DNA from 4 places in the Bradyrhizobium sp. UFLA05-108 genome. Region 2 is predicted to be linked to each of the others. Evidence: predicted binding sites of a transcription regulator. Region 2 holds the regulator's gene; each other region holds the start of a gene.
The links. Region 2 encodes PhoB, which activates phosphate uptake and scavenging genes when phosphate is short. Its sites were predicted from a motif close to TGTCATNNANCTGTCAT; they were not measured.

Region 1: phnF (phosphonate metabolism transcriptional regulator PhnF) is a predicted target of PhoB. The motif match lies at 2,130-2,146, and genes of this name have one in related genera.
Region 3: SO140_RS07000 (YdcH family protein) is a predicted target of PhoB. The motif match lies at 3,742-3,758, and genes of this name have one in related genera.
Region 4: SO140_RS23345 (acetoacetate decarboxylase) is a predicted target of PhoB. The motif match lies at 1,715-1,731, and genes of this name have one in related genera.

Annotation. Positions count from the first base shown of each region.
Region 1 covers NZ_JBANAZ010000012.1:22,885-28,768, forward strand. Annotated here, with positions in the region: gene SO140_RS11535 (carbon-phosphorus lyase complex subunit) at 1-990, opposite strand, end outside; gene phnH (phosphonate C-P lyase system protein PhnH) at 992-1,603, opposite strand; gene phnG (phosphonate C-P lyase system protein PhnG) at 1,608-2,021, opposite strand; gene phnF (phosphonate metabolism transcriptional regulator PhnF) at 2,181-2,909, shown strand; gene phnE (phosphonate ABC transporter, permease protein PhnE) at 3,011-3,859, opposite strand; gene phnE (phosphonate ABC transporter, permease protein PhnE) at 3,856-4,740, opposite strand; gene phnD (phosphonate ABC transporter substrate-binding protein) at 4,815-5,753, opposite strand; gene phnC (phosphonate ABC transporter ATP-binding protein) at 5,806-5,884, opposite strand, start outside.
Region 2 covers NZ_JBANAZ010000001.1:272,020-277,903, forward strand. Annotated here, with positions in the region: gene pstC (phosphate ABC transporter permease subunit PstC) at 1-213, shown strand, start outside; gene pstA (phosphate ABC transporter permease PstA) at 215-1,060, shown strand; gene pstB (phosphate ABC transporter ATP-binding protein PstB) at 1,057-1,875, shown strand; gene phoU (phosphate signaling complex protein PhoU) at 1,887-2,603, shown strand; gene phoB (phosphate regulon transcriptional regulator PhoB) at 2,618-3,325, shown strand; gene SO140_RS01195 (GcrA family cell cycle regulator) at 3,551-4,063, opposite strand; gene SO140_RS01200 (aspartate aminotransferase family protein) at 4,519-5,727, shown strand; gene argF (ornithine carbamoyltransferase) at 5,727-5,884, shown strand, end outside.
Region 3 covers NZ_JBANAZ010000007.1:36,321-42,204, forward strand. Annotated here, with positions in the region: gene SO140_RS06990 (sensor domain-containing protein) at 1-2,016, opposite strand, end outside; gene SO140_RS06995 (NAD(P)/FAD-dependent oxidoreductase) at 2,252-3,355, shown strand; gene SO140_RS07000 (YdcH family protein) at 3,470-3,655, opposite strand; gene SO140_RS07005 (YdcH family protein) at 3,986-4,192, shown strand; gene SO140_RS07010 (hypothetical protein) at 4,295-4,510, shown strand; gene SO140_RS07015 (hypothetical protein) at 4,535-4,786, shown strand; gene SO140_RS07020 (GGDEF domain-containing protein) at 4,897-5,631, opposite strand; gene purE (5-(carboxyamino)imidazole ribonucleotide mutase) at 5,774-5,884, shown strand, end outside.
Region 4 covers NZ_JBANAZ010000032.1:62,255-68,138, forward strand. Annotated here, with positions in the region: gene SO140_RS23340 (transporter) at 1-655, opposite strand, end outside; gene SO140_RS23345 (acetoacetate decarboxylase) at 765-1,541, opposite strand; gene SO140_RS23350 (patatin-like phospholipase family protein) at 1,822-2,997, shown strand; gene SO140_RS23355 (M48 family metalloprotease) at 3,211-5,166, opposite strand; gene SO140_RS23360 (LemA family protein) at 5,187-5,723, opposite strand.

The sequences.
Region 1 (5,884 bases), on a different contig from region 2:
ATGCTCGACGAAGCCAGTCGCCTGGACGTTGTCGGAATGCGACATCACGAATTCCTCGTCCTGCGCGGGCGCAAGCACCTCCTCGCCGAGATCGCGTGCGCGAAGCGCGCGATCGACCAGCGCCATCGACATGGTCTTGCGCTCGCTCTGGCCGAAGGCGAGGCCATAGCCGCGGGTGAAGCACGGCGCTTCCGTGGCCGAGCCCTTGAATTGGTTGACCATCTGGCATTCGGTGAGCTCGATGGCGCCGAGCGGCACGGCAAAACCGACGTCCTCGGCGAAGAAATCGACCTCGACCTCGCCAAAGCGAATCTCGCCGGCGAAGGGATGGTTACGGCCGTAGCCGCGCTGCGTCGAGTAGCCCATCGCCAGCAGAAAACCTTCGTCGCCACGCGCGAGATTCTGCAGGCGCAGGTCGCGGTCGGCCGGAAAATTCAGCGGCTCGCGCGTGAGATCCCCGACGCTCGCGCCGTCTTCAGCTTGCGGCGAGGCCTCGATCAGCCCGTCGCGGCCCAGGATGTCCGTCACGCGCGGCGTGGCCGCGGTCGACGCCTCTGCCGTCGCCGGCGCCTCGGGCACAAATCCCTCGGCGAGCGTCGGATCGAGCAGGCGGTGCGTGTAGTCGAAGGTCGGCCCGAGAATCTGGCCGCCCGGAATATCCTTGAAGGTCGAAGACACCCGCCGCTGCACCCGCATGGCACCGGTATCGACCGGCTCGCTTGCGCCAAGGCGCGGCAGGGTGGCACGAAAGGCGCGGACCAAAAAGATTGCCTCGATCAGATCGCCGCGCGCCTGCTTGATGGCGAGCGCCGCAAGCTCGCGGTCATAGAGCGAGCCTTCGCTCATGACGCGATCGACGGCAAGACCGAGCTGCTCGGAAATCTGGTCGAGCGAAATTTCGGGTACGCTCTGGTCGCCACGCCGCGCATGCGCGAGCAGGCGATGGGCGTTCTCGATGGCACGTTCGCCACCTTTGACTGCGACATACATGCTACTGGCTCCCCTTGTTCGCGACACACGTGGTACGGGGGATCGCAACCACGGCGTCGTCGGCGACCAACACCACGTCGATGCCACGCGGAAACGGCGCCTCGTTGATGCGTAGGCGCACGAAGAGGTCGGCCGGCCTGATTGCTACGTGAAGCGTCGTCACGCCGTCGATACCCGGGCCACGAAGCTCGAAGGCGCCCCCTGCGTCGAGGCTCTCCACTTGCAGGATCACCGTGGTCGAGCGATCCGGATATTCGTTACTTCCGAGCGCAAATCGCTCGAGTGAAGGAAGCATGGCACCGTCGGCGATCAGCGCAAAGCTCGCGACCGAAGCATCCTGGATCACCGGCGCGCCGGTATGGAATTTCAGCCATTTTGGGACGTCGGAGTTCTCCGACATTCGCGCATCGAGCCAGAGCGGCGTATCGTGGTCGAACAATGTGAGCGCGATCGCCGCGGTCCCGCGCATCATGGGACCGGGCGTGCCTGCGACCGGCACGATGCGCTGGACCGAGCCCGGCCGCGCCATCGCGTCCATGACCGAACGAAAGGTCGATTGCGCCGACAACACCTTGTCGGCGAAACCCGGCGGCAGCTCCGCAATCGTGGTCATGGCCTCACCCCTCACCGCGCACCATGGTGTAGAAATCAACCTTCGTTGCGGCCGTCTGCGCGCCGCGCTGCGCCTGCCGCGCGTGCAGGTCCGCGCGCAGCGGCGCGACGACCTCACGTTCGACGAGGGCACCAAATTCTACCGACTGCACGAGCGCGTCGCAGAGCGCGATCAGCCTGGCCTTCTCACCGTCGCGGCCGAGCGTATAGCCGAAACCGACCTCGCCGCTCGCAAGCCGCACCGCGGCGCGCGACACGGTGGCTTCGCCCAGGTTGAACGGCGCACCGTCGCCACCGACGCGGCCGCGCAGCATCACCAGGCCGTTCTCTGGCGCGCGCAGGTCGTCGTGTTGCGGCAGCGCGATTGTGCTGAGACGCTCGGCGATGTCGCCGGGTTCGGCGTGCGCCAGCACGGCCATCGCCGCCTTGCGCCGCGTCGTGAGGCTGTCTTGCGGGGTCACGTCATTCCACCAGGCTTGCCGAATTCAAGTTGTCTATGATAATAGACAACTTGATAAGGAAGCGCCATGACTGTTTCGTGACAACCGTATGATTTTCGGGATAGGCTGTTCCCCATTATGAGCCTTCAGGACACCGCCTCTTCCGGCGTCGCGCTGTGGCGCCTGGTCGCCGACGGCATCGAGCGCGGCATCGCCGACGGCCGCTTCGCGGCCGGCGAGAAGCTGCCGGGCGAGATGGAGATCGCCGAGACCTATCGTGTGAACCGCCATACGGTGCGGCGCGCGCTGGCGGCCCTTGCCGAGCGCGGCCTGGTGCGCGCCGAGCGTGGCAGCGGCACCTATGTCGAGGCGCAGAAGCTCGCCTATCCACTGCGCTCGCGTACGCGCTTCTCGGAGATCGTCGGCGCCGGCGGCCGCGAGCCGCGCGGACAGTTGATCGAGGCGTCGGAGGACGTGGCGAGCCGGGAGCTCGCGCGGGAGCTCGGCGTGAAGACCGGGGCGCGGCTGGTCCGGATCGAATCCGTGCGCTTGGCGGACCGCACGCCGATCTGCGTCTCGACGTCCTGGCTATCAGCCGAACTCTTTCCTGATGCGGGCGCGGTATTCGCCGCCACACGCTCGATGACAAAGCTGCTCGCGCATTACGGCGTCCGCGACTACCGCCGCGGCTCGACCCGGATCACCGCCGGCATCGTCGACGCGACCGACGCCGCGCGGCTCGATCTCGCGCTCGGACGCCCGATCCTGGTGGTCGATTCCACCGACCTCGATCCGGACGGCAAGCCGCTGGTGACGAAACGCTCGCGATTTGCGGCGGAGCGGGTGGAGTTCTTGGTGGAATCGTAGGGTGGACAAAGGCGCACTTGCGCCGTGCCCACCCTCTCTCCGAGGTCGCGACAGAAGCGGTGGGCACGCTTTGCTTTGCCCACCCTACGAGAGCAGCCGCTCTATGCCACAGCCCGCCTGCCGATGATGGCAAAGCGCAGCTTGCCGGAGATGAAATCGATCGCGGCGACAGCGACCAGGATCATGAGCACGAGGAACGACACCTTCTGCCATTCCAGCACGCGGATCTGCTCGGCGAGCTGAAGCCCGATGCCGCCGGCACCGACGATGCCGATGATGCTGGCCGAGCGCGTGTTCGATTCGATGAAGTAGAGCACCTGGCCGGCGATGACCGGCAGCACCTGCGGCATCAGGCCGAAGCGGATCTCATGCAAGGCGTTGCCCCCTGACGCCCTGATGCCCTCGACCTGCTTCTTGTCGGCCGCCTCGATCGCCTCCGAAAACAACTTACCGAGCGCGCCGAAGTCCGAGACCATGATCGCGAGCACGCCGGCGAACGGCCCGAGCCCGACGACATTGATCCAGACCAGCGCCCAGATCAGCGTATCGACGCCGCGGATCGAGTCGAGGAAGCGGCGCACCGGAAAGCGGATGATGTTCGGCGGCACGATGTTGCGCGCCGCGAGCAGGGAAACGGGCAGCGCCAGCGTTGCGGCCAGCGTTGTGCCGAGCAGCGCGATCGACAGCGTCTCGCCGAGCGCCTTCAGATAGAGCGGCAACGACGTTCCGGGATCGGGCGGGATCATCATCATGGTGATCCAGCCGAGCTGCTTGAGGCCCGCGATGAACTTCGCCGGTTCGAAGCCGAGATCCTGCAGGCCGAAGATAAAGACGGCGAGCGCGGCCACAATCATCGCCGGCATCGCCAGACGCGCGGCCGCCGGCCGCTCGAAGGCCTCGGGATATTTCGTCCGCAGCGCTGCGGTGTCGGGCTTCTCGAACTGCTTCATGACCGTGCATCCCTGCCGAACAGCCGCGCACGCAACCAGCCAGTCGTGATGTCGATGACGAAGATCGTGAGCACGATCATCAGCAGGATCGCGCTGACGTCGGAGTAGTAGAATTTTCGGATCGCGACCACGAGCTCCTGGCCGACGCCACCGGCACCGACGAAACCCATCACCGAGGATTCGCGGACGTTGATCTCGAAGCGCAGCAGCGCGTAGCTGACATAGCCGGCCGAGACCTGCGGCAGCACGGCAAAGCGCATGCACGAGAGCCAGCTCGCGCCGGTCGAGCGCACGCCTTCGACCGGCTTCATGTCGGCATTCTCTACGATCTCGGCGAACAGCTTGCCGAGCGCGCCGGTTGAGTGAATGGCGATCGCCAGCACGCCGGCCATCGGCCCGAGCCCGAAGGCCATGACGAAGATCAGCGCAAACACGATGCCCGGCACGGTGCGGGCGAATTCGAGCAGGCGGCGAACCGTGAAGCGCAGCCAGGGCGCCGGCGACGTGTTCTCCGCGGCGAAAAAATTCAGGCAGAAGGCACAGACCGCGCCGATCAGCGTGCCGACATAGCTGATCAGCAGCGTCTCACCCAACATCTTCAGCCATTTGCGCCAGCCCCACAGCCATTCACCGACGTCGGTCCAGACGCGCTGGCCATTTTCGAGCGTGAGGATGCGATCGAAATAGCTGACGAAATTGCCGAAATAGGTGAAGAGCGTCCGGACGTTCACCTCGGCCCCGATCGCTGCAATCAGCAGCGCGACGGTGAACAGCGCCGTTCCCAGCAGAAGCCGCAGCCGCTTGCGCGCCACCGCCTGGCCATAAGCGGCATTCAGTGCAGCAAGTTGGTGCTCGGGGAGGATCGAGACCGCGATCGTCATGTGGTTGGGATCACCAGCCGGTCATAAAGAAGAGCCGGGTCGATTGACCCGGCTCCAGTGCGTCGTCCCGAATATCAGGACGCCTTCTTCTTGCGTAGCGCGTCGACGAACTTGATCAGCTCGATCGTGCCATCCCAATCCTTGGTGGTCGCGGGATGAAAACCCTTTTTCTGGCCGTCCGAGAGCCGATCGAACGCAGCCTTGTCCTTGGTGGGCGAGTCGAAGAATGCCTTGGCGATCGCGGCCTTCAGGTCATCGGGGAGGTCGGAGCTATAGGCGTACATCGAAGGGCCAATGATCGGCGCCGACTTGTGAATGATGCGGAAATCGTCCTTCTTCATCGGCGAGCCGTCGGCGTTCTTCAGCATGCCCTTGGTCAGCATCTGCGCCAGGGTGGAATCGTCGTCGCTGGTCCATTGGTTGGCGGCAACATCGACCGTGCCCTGCGCCAAGGCAAGGATCGCATTCTCATGGCTGCCGGTGAAGACGACCTTGCTGAAATACGTGTCGACATCCGCGATGCCCATCTTGTCGAGCTCGAAGCGCGGCACGTTGTTGCCTGAGGTCGAATTCGGATCGACCAGGCCGAGGTTCTTGCCCTTCAGCTCGTCAATGCTCTTGTAGGGGCTGTTCGCCTTGACGAAGAACACCGAATAATAGCCCGTGCCGCCATCCGCGTTCAGATCGCTCGCAAAGGCGTCCGTCTTGACGCCGGTCAGCCGGGCGCGCGCAAACGAGGCCGACCCATAACTTGCGATCTGGATGTTGCCGGCACGCTGACCTTCGATCACGGCGGCGTAGTCATTGGCGATCCGCAGCGTGACCTTTACGCCGAGTTCCTTCGAGAGGTAGGTCATGAACGGAGCCCAGCGTTCGGTGACGCCCGAGGCGTTCTCGGCCGGGACAACGGCAAATGTCAGCTCCGGATATTTCGCTTTCCAGTCTTCGGCAGACGCAGATACGGTGAAGGCCAGCGCGGCGGCGCCGGCAAGTACGATGCGACGAGTGATCATGATACCCTCTTGATCGGTTGGACGCGGTAAACGCAAAAACTTGGGTCGGGGCTCAGGCGGCGGCAGCGCTGCCGAGCGCTGGAACGGCTTCGGGCGCCGGCAGTGGCACGCCACCCATGACTTCGCTGGCT
Region 2 (5,884 bases):
TTCATCATCGGCAACTCCTTCCGCATCTCGTCGTCGATCTTCGCCCCAGGCACGACCATCTCGGCGGCGATCGCCAGCGAGTTCGCCGAAAGCGACGGCCTGCATCAGTCCGGCCTGATCCTGCTCGGCCTGCTGCTGTTCGTGCTGACGTTCTTCGTGCTCGCCGGCGCGCGGCTGATGCTGCTGCGTCTCGAAAAGAAGGCGGGGAAGTAACATGAACCCGATCTACGCACGCCGCCGCCGCAAGGACATCGTCATCCGTGGTCTCTGCATCGCTGCCGCCGCCTTCGGCGTCACCTGGCTCGCGCTGATCCTGATCACCTTGCTTTACAACGGCCTCACCGGTCTGAACCTTCAGATCTTCGTCGCGGACACTCCGCCTCCGGGCTCGACCGAAGGCGGCCTGCGCAACGCCATCATCGGTTCGATCATCATGACCGTGATCGGCGTCGGCATCGGCGCGCCGCTTGGCCTGTTCGCCGGGACCTATCTCGCCGAATACGGTCGCAACGACAAGTTGACCTCGGTAATCCGCTTCATCAACGACATCCTCTTGTCGGCACCCTCCATCATCATCGGCCTGTTCATCTATGGTGCGGTGGTGGTGCCGATGCGCGGCTTCTCGGCGATCGCCGGCGCGCTGGCGCTGGCCGTCATCGTGATCCCGGTCGTGCTGCGCACCACCGAGGACATGCTGCTGCTGGTGCCGAACGCGCTACGCGAGGCGGCTTCTGCTCTTGGGCTGCCGCGTTCGCTGGTGATCAAGCGGATCGCCTACCGCGCGGCGCGCTCCGGTCTCATCACCGGCGTGCTGCTCGCCACCGCACGCGTCGCCGGCGAGACCGCGCCGCTGCTGTTCACCGCCTTGTCGAACCAGTTCTTCAGCCTCAGCCTGAACAAGACGATGGCGAACCTGCCGGTCACCATCAACAATTTCGTGCAGAGCCCCTATGCCTACTGGAAGCAGTTGGCCTGGAGCGGGGCGCTGCTGATCACCCTGACCGTGCTTGCCCTGAACATTGGCGCGCGCATTCTTGGCGCCGAGAGGACTGCAAAATGAGCGATCTGTCCGTTTCCGTAAGTTCCACCGGGCGTCAGGCGTCTCCGACGCTGCCCGAGGCTCCGGCCAAGGTGACGGTGCGCAATCTCAACTTCTATTATGGCGAGCACCACGCGCTGAAGAACATCAACCTGACGCTCGGCACCAATCGCGTCACGGCGTTCATCGGCCCATCCGGCTGCGGCAAGTCGACCCTGCTGCGCATCTTCAACCGGATGTACGATCTCTATCCGGGACAGCGCGCCACCGGTCAGCTCATGCTGGACCAGACCAACATCCTCGACTCCAAGCTCGACCTCAACCTGCTGCGCGCCCGGGTCGGCATGGTGTTCCAGAAGCCGACGCCGTTCCCGATGACGATCTACGAGAACATCGCCTTCGGCATCCGCCTCTATGAGAAGATCTCCAAATCGGAGATGGACGTCCGCGTCGAGAAGGCGCTGCGCGGCGGCGCGCTGTGGAACGAGGTCAAGGACAAGCTCAACGCCTCCGGCCTGTCGCTCTCCGGCGGCCAGCAGCAGCGTCTCTGCATCGCCCGCACCGTGGCGGTGCGTCCCGAGGTGATCCTGTTCGACGAGCCCTGCTCGGCGCTCGATCCGATCTCGACCGCTAAGGTCGAGGAGCTTATCCAGGAGCTCGCCGAGAACTACACGATCGCGATCGTCACCCACAACATGCAGCAGGCGGCGCGCGTCTCGGACAAGACCGCCTTCATGTATCTCGGCGAGCTGATCGAGTTCGACGAGACCAGCAAGATCTTCACGTCGCCCAGCGACCGGCGTACCCAAGACTACATCACCGGCCGCTTCGGCTGAGGAGACAGGAAATGGCTTCTGAACATACCGCAAAGGCCTTCGACACCGACCTGCAAGAGCTCACGCGGCTCGTTGCGGAGATGGGCGGCCTTGCCGAGCGCATGATCGTCGATTCCGTCGATGCGCTGATCCGCCGTGACGTCGCGCTCGGCCAGCGCGTGGTGGCAACCGACGCCGAGATCGACGCGCTCCAGAAGAAGATCGAGGAGCGCGCCGTGCTCACGATCGCGCGCCGCCAGCCGATGGCGGTCGACTTGCGCGAGATCGTTGGCGCCATGCGCGTCGCGACCGATCTGGAGCGGATCGGCGACCTTGCCAAGAACATGGGCAAGCGCGTCGCCGCGCTCGAGACCGATTTCCATCCGCTAAAGCTGTTCCGCGGCCTGGAACACATGACCGACCTCGTGCAGCAGCAGGTGAAGTCGGTGCTGGACGCCTATGCCGCGCATGACCTGCCGGCGGCGATGGTGGTGTGGAAAGGCGACGAGGAGGTCGACGCGATCTGCACCTCGCTGTTCCGCGAGCTCCTCACCTACATGATGGAGGATCCGCGCAACATCTCGTTCTGCATCCATTTGATGTTCTGCGCCAAGAACATCGAGCGGATCGGCGACCATGCGACCAACATCGCCGAGACCGTTTTTTACATGATCGAAGGTCAGGCCATCGCCGACAAGCGCCCGAAGGGCGACATGACGACCTTCGCCACGACCGTGCCGAACACTTAAGGAGCGACGACGCCATGGGCGCACGCATTCTGGTTGTTGAGGACGAGGAAGCGCTGACCGAGCTATTGCGCTACAACCTCGAAGGCGACGGCTACGATGTCGAGACGGTGATGCGCGGCGATGACGCCGACACCCGCCTCAAGGAGCATATCCCCGACCTGATCGTGCTCGACTGGATGCTGCCGGGCCTGTCCGGCATTGAGCTGTGCCGCAGGCTTCGCGCCAGGCCCGAGACCAAGCAGCTGCCGATCATCATGCTCACGGCACGCGGCGAGGAGAGCGAGCGGGTGCGGGGGCTTGCGACCGGCGCCGACGACTACATCGTCAAGCCGTTCTCGGTACCTGAGTTGCTCGCGCGCGTGAAAGGCCTGCTCCGGCGTGCAAGCCCCGAGCGGCTTGCGACCATACTCGCCTACGGCGACATCGAGCTCGACCGCGAGAAGCGTCGCGTCGCGCGCTCCGGACGGCCGATCGACCTCGGCCCGACCGAATATCGCCTCTTGGAGTTCTTCCTGGAGCATCCCGGCCGGGTGTTCTCGCGTGAACAGCTGCTCGACAGCGTCTGGGGCCGTGACATCTATATCGACGAGCGCACCGTCGACGTCCACATCGGCCGTCTGCGCAAGCTGCTCAATCTCGGCCGCGAGCAGGACCCGATCCGCACCGTCCGTGGCGCCGGCTACGCGCTGGACGATCGTTTCGCGAAGGCGGAGCAGACTTAAGGTTTGCAGGTGGCAGCGGTGATCCAGCGGGCTGCCGCCACATTCTCCGATGTCGTCCCTGCGAAAGCAGGGACCCATAACCACGGGGAGTGGTTTGGCGAAGACTCGGAGTGATCTTCCCGCGCAATAACTGCGCCCTGGATTATGGGTCCCTGCTTTCGCAGGGACGACATCCAATTTGTTGAACCATCGTTGCGCGTCGGCCAGCCCCGCGCGCTGATGACCTCAGCGCGTGCCGGGCTTGGCCGGTGCGCGTCGGCGGTCCGCCGCCGGCTGGTAGGCGACGCGCGAATGCTGCGCGCAGTAGGGCAGGCCCGAGAGCGACTTGCCGCCACAGAAGAAGAAATCCGGGCTCGAGGGATCGCCGACAGGCCAGTGGCAGGTCGCCTCGTTGAGCTCGAGCAGCGACAGGCGCTGGCTCATCGGAACGACGTTGTCGTAGGTGATCGGATCGGGCTCGACCTCGACCTCGAAGGCCTGGGCGAGGGCGGTGTTGCCGCGCGAGATCGGGCGGCTCACCCGCATCATGTGCTGTGCGGGGCGCGCCTTGCGGGGCCGGGGAGCCGCCGAGGACGGGCTCTTGGCGCGACCGGACAGGCCCAGCCGGTGCACCTTGCCGATTACGGCGTTGCGCGTCACATTCCCGAGCTCGGCAGCGATCTGGCTGGCCGAAAGCCCGGCTTCCCAGAGCTTTTTCAATTGCTCGACGCGATCGTCGGACCAGGTCAAAACCGTCATTGCACCCTTCCCTTCGCCGCGCGCCTGCCAATCCTTGGGGCCGCGTGGCGATGTCTAAGCCTCGAAAAACCCGTGCCCCCAGAATCCCTTAAGGCTCGCCGGGCGCGAAAAACGCACCTGAACGTTACGCCGGTACATGAGGACTAAGAGGATCAGAACTGCTGCACGAGATGTCGTATCTGACACGGTAAACGCTACAATATGGCGTGACTCCCGCGCAAGAGTCTGCGGCTCCGCGTCCACATGTTCCGTCGCTAAAAGAACTCAAAATCGCCACCGCAAGACTACGGGTCAGGCGCCTTGCAGGGCCTTCTGGCGGCATTGACAGCGGTTTTTCCAAGCATAAAATGGTGACACGTGCCGCCCTTAAAAGGCGGCACGTTTCGTTTTCCGGGCAGGTCAATGATGCGCTGCGCAAGGCAGCCTCAGCCGGCCCCAACATCCAAGTGACCGCCATGACCAAGAGCGCCGCGACGCATCTGCTTCCCGTTTTCGCCAGGGCCGAGCTCGGCTTCGAGCGCGGCGAAGGCTGCTGGCTGGTCGCAACCAATGGAGAGCGCTATCTCGATTTCACGTCGGGCGTCGCCGTGAATGCGCTCGGTCACGCGCATCCGCATCTGGTCGGGGCTCTGCAGGAGCAGGCGACAAAGCTCTGGCACATGTCGAACCTGTTCCAGAGCCCGGACGGTGAGAAGCTCGCGGTCAGGCTCTGCAACGAGAGCTTTGCGGACTTCGTGTTCTTCTGCAATTCCGGCGCCGAGGCGATGGAATGCGTGATCAAGGTGGTGCGCCGCTATCATGCCACCAAGGGCCATCCCGAGCGCTACCGCATGATCACTTTCGAGGGCGCTTTCCATGGCCGCACGCTGGCAACGCTCGCCGCTACGGGGTCTGCAAAATATCTCGAAGGCTTCGGTCCGCCGATGGACGGCTTCGACCAAGTGCCGCATGATGACCTGGAAGCCGTCAAGAAGGCGATCGGCCCACAGACCGCAGGCATCCTGATCGAGCCGATCCAGGGCGAGGGCGGCGTGCGCTCGGCGTCTCCCGCCTTCTATCGCGCGCTGCGCCAGCTCTGCGACGAGCATGGCCTGCTGCTCGCCTTCGACGAGGTGCAGACCGGCATGGGCCGCACCGGCGAACTCTTTGCACATCGCCGCCTCGGCGTGACCCCTGACGTGATGTCGCTGGCGAAAGCGCTTGGCGGCGGCTTTCCGATCGGCGCGTGCCTTGCGACCGCCGAGGCGGCCTCCGGCATGACGCCCGGCTCGCACGGCTCGACCTTCGGAGGCAATCCGCTCGCCGTGTCCGCGGCGAACGCCGTGCTCGACGTGATGCTCAAGCCCGGCTTCTTCGATCACGTGCAGAAGATGTCGCTGCTGCTCAAGCAGAAGCTCGCCTCCGTGATCGACCGCCATCCTGATGTCGTCAGCGAGGTGCGCGGCGAGGGGCTGTTGATTGGCGTCAAGGCCGTGGTGCCCTCGGGCGATCTCGTCACGGCGCTGCGCAACGAAAAGCTGCTCACCGTCGGCGCGGGCGACAATGTGGTGCGCTTCCTGCCGCCCTTGATCGTCACCGAGGCGGAGATCGAGGAGGGCGTCGCGCGGCTCGAGCGTGCCTGCACCGCGATCGAATCCACTCTCAAGACGCCGGCGGCAAGCTGATGAGCAAGACGCCCAAGCACTTCCTGGACATCAACGAGCTGCCGCTGTCCGAGCTCAAGAGCATGCTCGCCGCCTCCTCCGCCATGAAGGCGAAGCAGAAGGCGCATCAGCCGGTCAAGCCGCTCGAGGGCAAGACGCTGGCGATGATCTTCGAGCG
Region 3 (5,884 bases), on a different contig from region 2:
CAGCGCCTCGAAGCCGATGATCTCGCTCTCGGCGACGGTGTGGCCGGCGACGGCCTGCGGCTGGAATGCGAGCGAGAGCTCACCGTTCTTGATCGCTTTCGACAGGTCCTGGTGCAGCACGCGGCGGTCGCGAATCTGCTGGTCCATCTCGGGCTGGTAGAGGCTGATCGTGCCGCGCGACTTCTGCTTGGCGCGGAACAGCGCCGCCCCGGAATTGGCGAGCAGCGAAGCAGCGTCCGCGCCGTTGTGCGGGAAGACCGATATGCCGGTGGTGACCCCGGCGCGCACCGCGCGGCCGTCGATCTGGAATTCCTGGGAAAGGGCTTCACCGAGCTGGCGCGCCAGCGCGAGACCCGTGTCGGGCTGCTTGCCATCGATGATCAGGCCAAACTCGTCGCCGGACAGGCGCGCGACCACGCCGCCACGGGCGGCGTCCTGGAGCCGCTGGGCGACCTCGACCAGGAGCTTGTCGCCGAGCGCATGGCCGAAGACGTCGTTGACCTCCTTCAGCCCGTCGAGATCGACACAGAGCACGGCGAACTCCTCGCCGGTGCCCTCGCAGGCCTCGATCATCTGCGTCAGCGCCTGGAGGAATGCGGCGCGATTGGGCAGGTCGGTCAGGCCGTCGTGATAGGCCATGTGCGCCATGCGCGATTCGGTCTGGCGGCGGTCGGTGACGTCCTCGTGGGTCTTGATCAGATATTCCGGCTCGCCGGCATCGCTGAGCACGGTGGCGCGGCGGGTGAGGAAAAGCCGCAGGCCATCCTTGGTCGAGATCGGATGCTCCTCGGTGATCATTCCCCGCTTCTTGATCGCGGCCTCGTCGCGCGCGATGATCAGCTTGGCTTCCTTGGCGTTGAAGATGTCGGAAGCGGTGAGGCCCGTGGCATCCTCGCGCTTGCGGTTGAGGATCGCCTCGGCGCTGCGATTGGCGAGCAGATAGCGGCCGTCCTTGACCTGCTCCACGATCAGCGCCACGGGGATGTTGTCGACCACGAGCTCGAGGAATTTCTTGGTGCTCTCCAGCTGCTCCGAGAGCGAGCGGCGGTTGGTCACATCCTCGAACAGCGCAATCAGGAATTCGGGCTGGTTGTTCTGGTTGCGGGCAATCACGCGGACCGAGGACAGCACGCGGTTCTCCGCGCCCCGCTCGACCTTGATCTCGCTGCGGTACTGACCCTCGGCCGACGCCAGCGCCGCGCGATCCGCCGCCTCGATGCTGGCTGCGGTGGCAGGGCGGAAGATCTCGTCGGCGCGCTTGCCGACGATGCGATCGCGCGAATAGCGCGAGAAACGCTCGAAGGCGCGGTTGGCGAAGATGTAGCGGCCGTCCTCGATGTTCTTCGCGGCCACACAGACCGGGACGTTGTCGAGCACCGATTCCAGGAATTGCTTGGTGGAGGCAAGCTGCCGCGACAGGTTGCGCTGCTCGCTGACGTCGAGATGCGTCGCCACCGAGCCGCCATTCGGCAGCACGAAATATTTCACCAGGATGGCCCGCCCCTCCGGCAGCTCGGTGATCAGGCCGTTCGAGCTGGCGGCCTTCTCGTAGAACTCCTCGTCGGTCACGCCGAGCACGCCGCGATCGCGACGCAGCCTGAGCATGTCGGGCCCGGTCATATCGGCCCAGAGGTCCGAGCGCGCCAGCCCGTAGATTTCGAGATAGCGGTCGTTGCAGAAGATAATCCGTTGCTGAGCGTCGGTCATCACGACGCCCTGGTTCAGATTGTTCATGGCGGACGAAACGAAAGCATTGCGCCGCAACTGCATGCGCCTGGCTCGCCGTAACGCCGAGTGAATCCACAGCACGATGGCGGCCAGGAGCGAGCACACTGCGATGCCGCCGAGCAGCGCCTCCCAGACCAGATTGGGATCGAGCCGGCCCAGATAGCTTTGCGGGGCGAAATTGTCGGACAGCGCAAAGGCGCGCGCGGGCGCGACCGTGCCGGCCAGGCACGCCAAGGCCTGCACAGACGTCAGAATCGTGCCGCTCGCGTGCCAGTTCTTGTCAGCCATCAGCCACCCGCGATTTCAACTCCGGATTGTCTGGCCTCACGGGTTGGGATCGGGTAAACGCCTGTCAGCACGACAGAAAAATGTGACGCCAGATACGGCAATTGCCCTGACATGATAAATTCTTCCTTAATGGAGAGCCGCCTCGGGTGCGGTTCCTTAAGCCTCTCGTTAAGCCCCTTGTTAAGCTCCTTGTTAAGCTCCTTGGCCCTGCCGCTCACGGACCTCCCGCCCCACCATGGATAGAGTTGACTGCGTCGTCATCGGAGCGGGGGTGGTCGGGCTCGCGATCGCCCGAAAGCTCGCCCAGGCCGGGCGCGAGGTGATCGTGCTTGAAGCGGCGGAGGCGATCGGCACCATCACCTCCTCGCGCAACAGCGAGGTGATCCATGCCGGGATCTATTACCGGGCCGGGAGCTGGATGGCGCGGCTGTGCGTCAGCGGCAAGCATGCGCTCTACCGCTACTGCGCCGAGCGCGACATCCCGCACAGAAATTGCGGCAAGCTGATCGTCGCTACCAATCCGAAAGAGACCGAGAAGCTGCAATCGATCAAGGCGCATGCCGAGGCCAATGGCGTGCTCGACATGCAGATGCTCGCAGGCGACGCCGCGCGCGCGCTGGAGCCGGCGCTCGCCTGCGATGCCGCGTTGCTCTCGCCCTCGACCGGCATCATCGACAGCCATGCCTACATGCTCTCGCTGCGCGGCGAGGCCGAAGCGGCGGGCGCTGCGTTCGCGTTTCACACGCCGCTGATCCGCGCCAAGGCCTCAGGCGGCGTCATCGAAATCGATGCTGGCGGCGAGGCGCCGATGACGCTGCAATGCAGCCTGCTGGTCAACGCAGCAGGTCTTTCCGCGACGACCGTGGCGCGCAGCGTCGACGGCATGCCTCTGGAGCGGATTCCGCCGGCCTATCTTGCCAAGGGCAACTATTTCAGCTGTAGCACCAAGGCACCATTCTCACGGCTGATCTATCCCGTGCCCGAGCCCGGCGGGCTCGGCGTGCACCTCACCCTGGACATGGCAGGCCAGGCGCGCTTCGGTCCCGACGTGGAATGGATCGAAACGATCGACTATGCCGTCGATCCCGCACGCGCAGAGCGATTCTATCCGGCAATCCGCAAATACTGGCCGGACCTGCCTGATGGCGCGTTGATGCCGAGCTATTCGGGCATACGGCCGAAGATCGTCCCGCCGGCGGTGGCCACGCAGGATTTCCTGATGCAGGGCCCGCGCGATCACGGCGTGGACGGCCTCATCAATCTCTTCGGTATCGAGTCGCCCGGCCTGACGTCATCACTTGCGATCGCCGACCACGTCGCCGAGCTCGCAAGCATCTAGGCTTCGCACGAAATCAATCGCACGACGCTCCGCACCTCGACGTAGGGATGTGCGCAACAGCTCTCATCCCTACGTGAAGGGGTGCGAGATCAGGCCTATTCTGTACGGGGGTTACTAGTGGAGCGTGTCGTCGGTACCGTGCCTCAACCGCTCGATCTGGTCCTTGACCATCAACTTCCGGCGCTTCAACTCAACAATTTGCAGGTCGTCTGTTGAAAGGTGCACGAGAGCTTCGTGCAATTCGTTTTCGAGAAGTTTGTGTTTCCGCTCCAATTCAACAAGATGTGCCTGAATTGTCATTCGAAACCTCCTCGGTAGGGTTGAACCTCAGAATTCGATCCGGACGGAGAAGTGTACATCACCGATTCGTTCTGTCGATAAGTATCCGTAGTCCCACTGTCATTTTTGAAACTTCATATGTAATGAACAGTGAGTAAGGAACCCCGGCAGGAATCATCCATGATTTCAATGCGCCTGCGCGCGGTCGCCGCGATCCACTGAAATATCTTTGCGAGAGAACGTTGATAGGGACCCCAGATCGCTTGCGATCACGTCGCGCAAGGACGATACTTTCCACAGGCCTTCCACAGGCTTTCGTAACCTCATCGGGTTTTCCGGCTACCGCACATCATGACCAATGAAGACGAGCGCGAACTCGAAGCCGAGCTCGCCCGGTTGCAGCAGGAACACCGAGATCTCGATGCGGCGATCGATGCATTGCATCAATCGCCCGCCCCCGACCTATTGCGGTTACAGCGCCTGAAGAAACGCAAGCTGTTGTTGCGCGACCGTATCGCCTTCATCGAAGACCAGATCACGCCCGACATCATCGCCTGATCGCGGCCGCATGCCCGATGCGTTTTCCGCGATCGGATTTCTCTTGACTCAAAAAGAACAAAATAAGAACATTCAGACCTCAACCGCTTCCGGGGAAATGTCATGTCCGCAGCCGCCTTCGACAACAGCCATTATGAACAAGCCTGCGATCAGGCGATCGCGATGTGTGACGGCAATCTGCGCAGCACCATCAAGGCGCTGATCATGGCCAACGAATATCTGGAAGCGGAGCTCGAGGAATTGCAGGCGGCAATTTCGGCCGGCTGCATTCCCGAGACGTCGCGCAACAAGATGCGGAGCACCTCCAGCGCCGCGTGAGCCAACGAGCACTCGGAGCCGACCATGTCCGATGTCACCTACTATGTCGCACTGCCTTTCCTCACCGACGAAGATGGATCGCCGGTCGCAGGCGCCGCGGAGGAATGCCAGACTTCGGCCGCCGCACTGCGGCGCGCCGAGATCCTGGCGCACGGCGCCGGCCATATCGGCGCGATCGCGTTCAGCCGCAGCGGCGATCCCATGACCGGCGAGTTCGGCGACGCCAAGCTGCTGCGCAAATTCGGCAACGTGCCGGAAGACCTCAGCACGCTCTAAGAACGATACGAAGCTACACGATCGGTTGCCCTGGGGTTCACCTCTCCCCAGCAGGGAGAGGTGAAGTTCACGCCTCGACTCGCACCGATTGAGCCAAAACTCATCATCCTCTAGGTGCTGATCAGCCTGATCCGCGGCTCGTGCCGGCGCTGAGCCTTGCGCACGTACATGGCCGCGTCAGCTTCCTCCAGCGCGCGGCCCGCCTCGGCGTGAGATCCGAGCAGCGCGACGCCGGCGGAGGCGCCTGCATTCACGCGCTGGCCGCGAAACACAAAGGACAAATCGTCGATCGCCTGCTCGAAGCCTGCGGCCTTCGCCTTGGCGTCGGTCTCGCTGAGGTTCCACAACAGCAGCGCAAACTCGTCGCCGCCAAGACGGCCGACCACGTCAGAGGCACGCACCTGCCGCGTCAGCGTGGCGGCGATCGCCTTGAGGACCTCGTCACCGGCGGCGTGACCGAAGGAGTCGTTGATGGGCTTCAGGCGGTCGACGTCGAGCACGATCAACGCGCCGCGGGCGGCGTAGCGCGTCATGTAGGCGATCGCACGATGGAGCTCGCGCTCGAAGCCGCGCCGGTTCGGGATGCCGAGCAGGAAGTCGGTGTCGGCAGCAGCCTCGAGCTCGTCGATGCGCCGCTGGGCCTGGGCGAGCTTGGTGCGCAGGTTGCGGATGATCGCCTTGGCGTTCTTTGCATCGTTCTTTGCATCGTTCTTGGCCTTGCCGGTCGTCGCAGCGGGCCGGCCCGCAGGCCGGGCCGCGCGTCTGGCCGCGGGTTTGGATCGGCTCCCGCTGCTTTTCCGGCCCTTTTGCGCCTTCGCAGCGATCGCCCTTTTTGGTTTCTTCATGGGCGTCCTGCTCAATGAAGGCTTGCGGGGATTCACCAAGACAGGATAGTGCATTCCCTTCTCCTTGCCACCGCCTTGCGAGCCGCCGGCCGGAACCGTTAGTCTGGCCTATGTTTCTGCATTCCCGAGCACAATTGACGTCATGACCGCGCCGATCGCCATCATCATGGGAAGCCAGTCGGATTGGGACACCATGCGGCATGCCGCCGATACGCTCACAGCGCTCGGCGTCGCCTGCGAAAGCCGCATCGTC
Region 4 (5,884 bases), on a different contig from region 2:
GAAACAGGATGCGCAGGCCCGTGAGCTGCCGATGCAGCCGGACGCAGGTGCGACGAAGCCGGCTCAGGCTGCGGCGCATCTCCGGCTTGGCCTCATCGGCGGCGATACGCTCCTCGATGCCGTCGATGTCCTGGCCGATCTTGTCGGCCATGCGGTCCATGGTGTCGGCGACCTCGTCGACGATCTTCTCCAGAAGCGCCGCGACATTCTCGACGCGGTAGCCGCCCTCCAGCACCCGCCGCGCCGCGTCCGCCGAACACAGCGCCTGATGGCGGCCGCTGACAAGAAGCCGCTCCGTCATCGCAAAGCGCAGGAACGCAGTTTCCTCGGTCGGGCTCTCGATGTCGCGCACGAGGTCGGAAAACACGCCGTAGACGCAGTCATCGATGACATGGAGCTGCTGAAACGTGTCCTTGGACAGGAGCAGATCGCGCGCAAGCTGCGGCAGGCTGGACTCGGCGACCCAGGGCCGCGACCGCGCATCAGTCAGATTGAAATGCAGCCAGAGGCGGCCGTCATGCGTGAACTCGATCGGTTTGTCGATCGGCAGAGCCTCCGCGCTGCCGTCGCCGTGGAGGCGAAAGGCCCATACCAATCCCGGAATAGCGGATGCGGCATCCGAGAACGCGCTGACGATCTTTGCCGGCTCAGCCATGGCCAACCCCACGGTCAAACGATGTGATTTCTCCCGGCTGGCCAATGCCGCCCGCCGGGACCCGCGGGTACTCAAATACGTGTGTGTTACAGCTTGATGATGGGCCGCCCTACTCCGCCGCGAGACCCGTCGCGGCCGCGGCTTCCTTGACATAATCATGCACGACGCGGCCGAACGGCAGGGTCAGGTCGGCGATGTAGTGATGCGCGCCGACCACGCGTCGGACCGGGAAGTCCGCAACCGGCGCATTGACGTGGGGCACGAGGTGCAGCCGACCGGGCCCCATCCAGGAGCCCTTCGGAACGATGTCGGTGAGGTTGATCGCGACGAGCTGGCAGACCTCAAGATGGCCATCGACGCCCGGGATCATCTTCAGATTGATTTGCGTCTTCGACAGTGTCGCACGGGTGAGATCGCCGTTGCCGGCCATGCTCTCGTGCTTGTAACCCATCGTGCCCATGGCGACGAGCTGACCGGCATATTCCAGCGTGCCGGTCAGCGTGTCCTTGACGATCTCGAGCTTGGGATGGGCGTACTTCTTGGGAAAGCCCCAGATTTCGCGGCCCGCGGCGATCGGCGGATCGTCGTCGAGATACATCTGCGAGACGAAGTTGACCTCTTCGCCATGCAGGCGCGCCGGGATCACCAGGCCGGACTCGGTGTAGCTGCCGAAGCCGGAGGAATCCGGCATCCTGATCCACTCATAATGCACGATCGGCTGGTCGATCGGCTCCAGCGGCTCAGGCAGGCCACCGCGGATCAGATCCGGATCGGTCTCGTAGGTGATGACGAGAAATTCGCGGTTGATGAAGCTATACGGACCGGCGGGATAGCTGGGTCCGGCGGCCGGCATGGACGGGAGTCTCAGAACGTCTTCCCTGCGCATCGCTGATCTCCTGTGTGACGCTAATGTGATGTCCGCCTGGCAGCTACAAGCCTAACGCGAATTGCTAGCCGTCGTCATTGACTGCGGTGTGATGGATTTCCGTCAGGCGCGTGACCCTCCTGTCATGTCAGGCGCGACTGACCTGCATGCCCACGACGCATCGGCACCGCAACTGTCATCACGCCGTCACTGCCGGGCGCAATTGCTTGTTGTTCAAGCATGATCTTGTCGGAAGACCGCTGCGCACTTTTCCGGATCATGCTTGCCAGGAGACAGCGCCATGGACGCCCGCACGTCGCAACCGACTTATCAGACACATCAGCCTGCCTCGCGGGGCTGGCGGCCCGAGCGCTGCGATCGCGTCGCGCTGGTGCTGCAAGGCGGCGGCGCGCTCGGCGCCTATCAGGCTGGCGTCTATCAGGCGCTGCACGAGGCCGGCATCGAGCCGGACTGGGTCTGTGGCGTCTCGATCGGCGCGATCAACTCCGCCATCATCGCGGGCAACAAGCCGGAGAAGCGGCTCGATCAGCTCCGCATTTTCTGGGAGCGCATCACCAACCGCAAGATCTGGCACTACACACCGGATGGCGACGTCTTCCGCCAGTGGCGCAACCTCACCAGCGCGTGGATGACCTCGGCGATGGGGCAGCCCGGCTTCTTCACTCCGCACCAGGTCAATCCCTGGTTCAGCCCGGTCGGCGCCAGGACGGCGACCAGCTATTACGACACGACGCCTTTGCGCGACAGCCTGCGCGAGCTCGTCGACTTCGACCTGATCAACGAAAAAAGGATCCGCTTCGCGGTCGGCGCCGTGAACGTGCTGTCCGGCAACTTCATCTATTTCGACAATGCCCACGACGAGATCGAGCCCGAGCACATCATGGCCTCCGGCGCGCTGCCGCCGGCGCTGCCCATGGTCAGGATCGGCACCGATCATTTCTGGGACGGCGGCATCGTCTCCAACACGCCGCTCCAGCACCTGCTCGACCAGGAAGACGATCTCAACTCGCTGGTGTTCCAGGTCGACCTGTTCAGCGCGCGCGGCGTGCTGCCGCGCTCGATCCAGGACGTGATGGCCCGCCACAAGGACATCATGTATTCCTCGCGCACGCGCCACAACACCGACGTCTATCGCCGGACGCACAATCTGAAGGCCATGCTCTACAAGGCGCTGGCGAAGCTTCCCGACGAGCAATTGTCCGAGGATGAGCGCAAGCTCAAGGCGAACCTGCGTAACATGCCCGAGATCGCGATCCTGCATTTGATCTATCAGCAGAAGGCCTATGAGGGCGACGCCAAGGACCACGAATTCTCAGGTACCTCGATGCGCGAGCACTGGACGAGCGGCTACGAGGACACCAAGCGCACGCTGAAGCGCCGCGACTGGATCAAGATGCCCGAGGAAGGCATGGGTCTCGTCGTCCACGACGTGCACCGGGAGACGGAGAGCGCGTAAGGCCTGAAACTGCCTTCGCGCGTGCAGGAGCGCGCCCCCTTCGGGGACGCTCCGACCAAAAGTGTGAAAACAACCCCATGCACAGTAGCCGACGGCCGGCGGGGACGACTTTCGTATTTTACGAAATCAAGTGACACGTCGGGCAAATCAGGGGTATTATGGCATCATAGGGCATTGCGCATGACGCTCTTGCCCTAGGGCCCCACTTCCACATCAAGCGTCCTTGCCTGGGCGTCCGCGACGGGCGGTGCACGACACGAAGTCCAGCGGGTCGCTGGCGAGCACCTCGATTTCCGCCCGCTCCAAAGGCGTCAGCGCGGATCCGAAGCCGGGATCGGCCAGGCGCTGGCGCAAGACGGCGATGGCGGCCTGGTGGTCCGAGTTGGCATACGCCGTTGTTGCAACCATCAGACCAGGTTCGCCGAAGAAGCGATGAATGACCTCGCCCATACTTTTTCGATTCTTGAAATATTGCAGGATCATGGCATCCCGGCCGGCAGGAGACGACGCTCCGTTCACGAGTCGGGCGGTCGAGACGCTCACATCCAGATAGCGCGGCAGCGAGATCGTTTCGCCGGCCTTTGGCACCTCCGTGACGTAATGGAGGCCACGATCGCCAACCGTATAGCTGTCGGTCTGAAAGCACCGTGCCCGCCGGACTTCGGCGATCTGCTCATCCGCGGTCGGAACATTGCTGAACGTGCCGTTCGGCCGTCTCTTGACCCCGCTCTCCTGGGGGCCAAAGGGGATATCCGGCTGCAATTTCTTCATCAGCGTTACGAGAATGCCGGCATCGGAACTGCGGGCCGCGAGCATGTTCTCGATCGCTTCCTGGTCGCATCCAGCCGGCGGCGCACTCCTGAGCCCCAAGGCCCCGCCGATTCCCTGTCTCTGGCAACGCGCCCCCTCGCCTACCGCCGCGAAAAAGGTTCGCAGCGACCCGGGGTCGAGGGCCCGCACGAGCGCGGAGGGCCTGGTGAGGTCGGCGCTGTGGGCCCACAGAAACAGGCAGATCGCGGCGACTGCGCCAACCGTCATCTCGCGCGTCAGCCCGAGCCGATTGAAATTGGCATCGAATGATGCCGGCGAGGTCGCGAGACTGGCCTCGCGCAGTGAACCGCGCAGACCCGTGACGTCGAAAGCGGATGCCGACCTGCGACCGAAGCTGGCCGCGGCACGAATTTCCTGCGGCCTTGTGTCGCGCCGCGCAGGCGCGATCAGGGCCATCGAACCTGTGACGGAGACGATCGCCGCGATCCGCTCGGCGATCGTGGGATGCGTGGCGAAAGCTCCCTTGTGCGCGCCATCGATCATCATGGCGTCCTGGCCGGCCGCGAGGCCCGGTATTGCACTGCGCCCCTCGATGCGTTGCAGCGCCGAGACGAGCGCGGCAGGATTCTGGGTCAGCCGGACGGCTTCTGCATCGGCGATGAATTCGCGTGCCGACGCTATCAGCAGCCGCACGAGGTGACTTCCGTCATGCGCCAGACGGTGCAGGAACCAGAAGATGAGAATGAGCACAACCATTATCGGAAATACCAGAGCCAAAACCGGCAGTGCGAGAGCCTGCGAGATCCGGTTGGCCTGCATCCAATTGCTGCGAGGCTGCAACAGGCTCAGCGTATCGAGGCAGACGTTCGTAGCCGCGATCAGCCGGATGTCTCCGTTGACCACGTGCATGATTTCATGCGCAGCGACCGCCGCGAGCTCATCGTCGTCAAGTGCGTCGATCAGGCCCTTGGTGAAGACCAGCACGGCATCCTTCTGCCGGATGCCGCAGGCAAACGCGTTCAGCGCCGGACTGTCGATGACGGCGACATAGGGGGTCGGCAGGCCGGCCGCGATCGTCAGCGGTTCGACGATACGGCAGAGCCGCGGCTCGTCCTGATCGTCCACGAAGCGAAATTCCGTTCTTCGCCTGATGGTGCGGACGTGCCATGCCATCTGCACCGCAAACAGCAAGGCGCCGACGATCGTGACGACCGGCACCCAGCGGATGAAATAGCCGGTCCATCCATAGAGCGGCGCATGCTCCGGATCGTGCATGGCCAACGGCAACAGCAGCGCCAGCATGGCAAGCAGGTGAAACGCCAGCACAAAGCCCGCGAAGAGCAACAGCGAGCGCGCGTCATTGCGACTGACGTGGCCGTAGAGCCCGTTCACCGGCATGGCGAATCCCCGTATTTCGATCAGAATTTGACCGCGAGAGGTTCGTCGATCAGAACGCGTTCGATACCGAGATCGTAGGGCGTGCGCGCGTCCATCTTGAACAGACGGCCGATATAGCTGCCGGGAAACTGGCGCAGCGTGGTGGCGTATTCTTCGACGGCGAGGTTGTAGAAGCGGCGCGAGGCGGTGATGCGGTTTTCGGCGTCGACGAACTCGCGCCGCAGCTCGGCGAAGTGGGTGGACGCCTTGAGCTCTGGAAAGTGCTCGGCCATGCCGATCAGGGCGTTGATGTTTTGCGTCAGATTGTTCTCGGCGCTGAGCCGCACGTCCGGGCCGGCTGCAGAGAGCGCTTCGGCGCGGGCCTTCGTAACGCCGAGCAGAATGTCGCTTTCATGTTTGACGAAACCGCGCACCGTCTCGACCAATGGCGGGATCAGATTGTGGCGATGCTTGAGATGAACGTCGATGTCGCCGAACGCAGTTTCGCAGCGCTGATCGAGCGCGACCAGACGATTATGCGTCGCATAGGCGACGTAGGCAGGTATCGCAATCGTCATCAATAATGTCGCCAGGCAAATAAAAATGACCGTCAATAGCATGACCCGCTCTCCCTTGGGGTGCATCCCAAGGTAGCGTCAGGCGGTTGCGGAAACGTTGCAAAGAACAGCTAAAATTTGCTGAAAAGCATAAGGCCACCTTAAATGGATCGGGTGTCTAC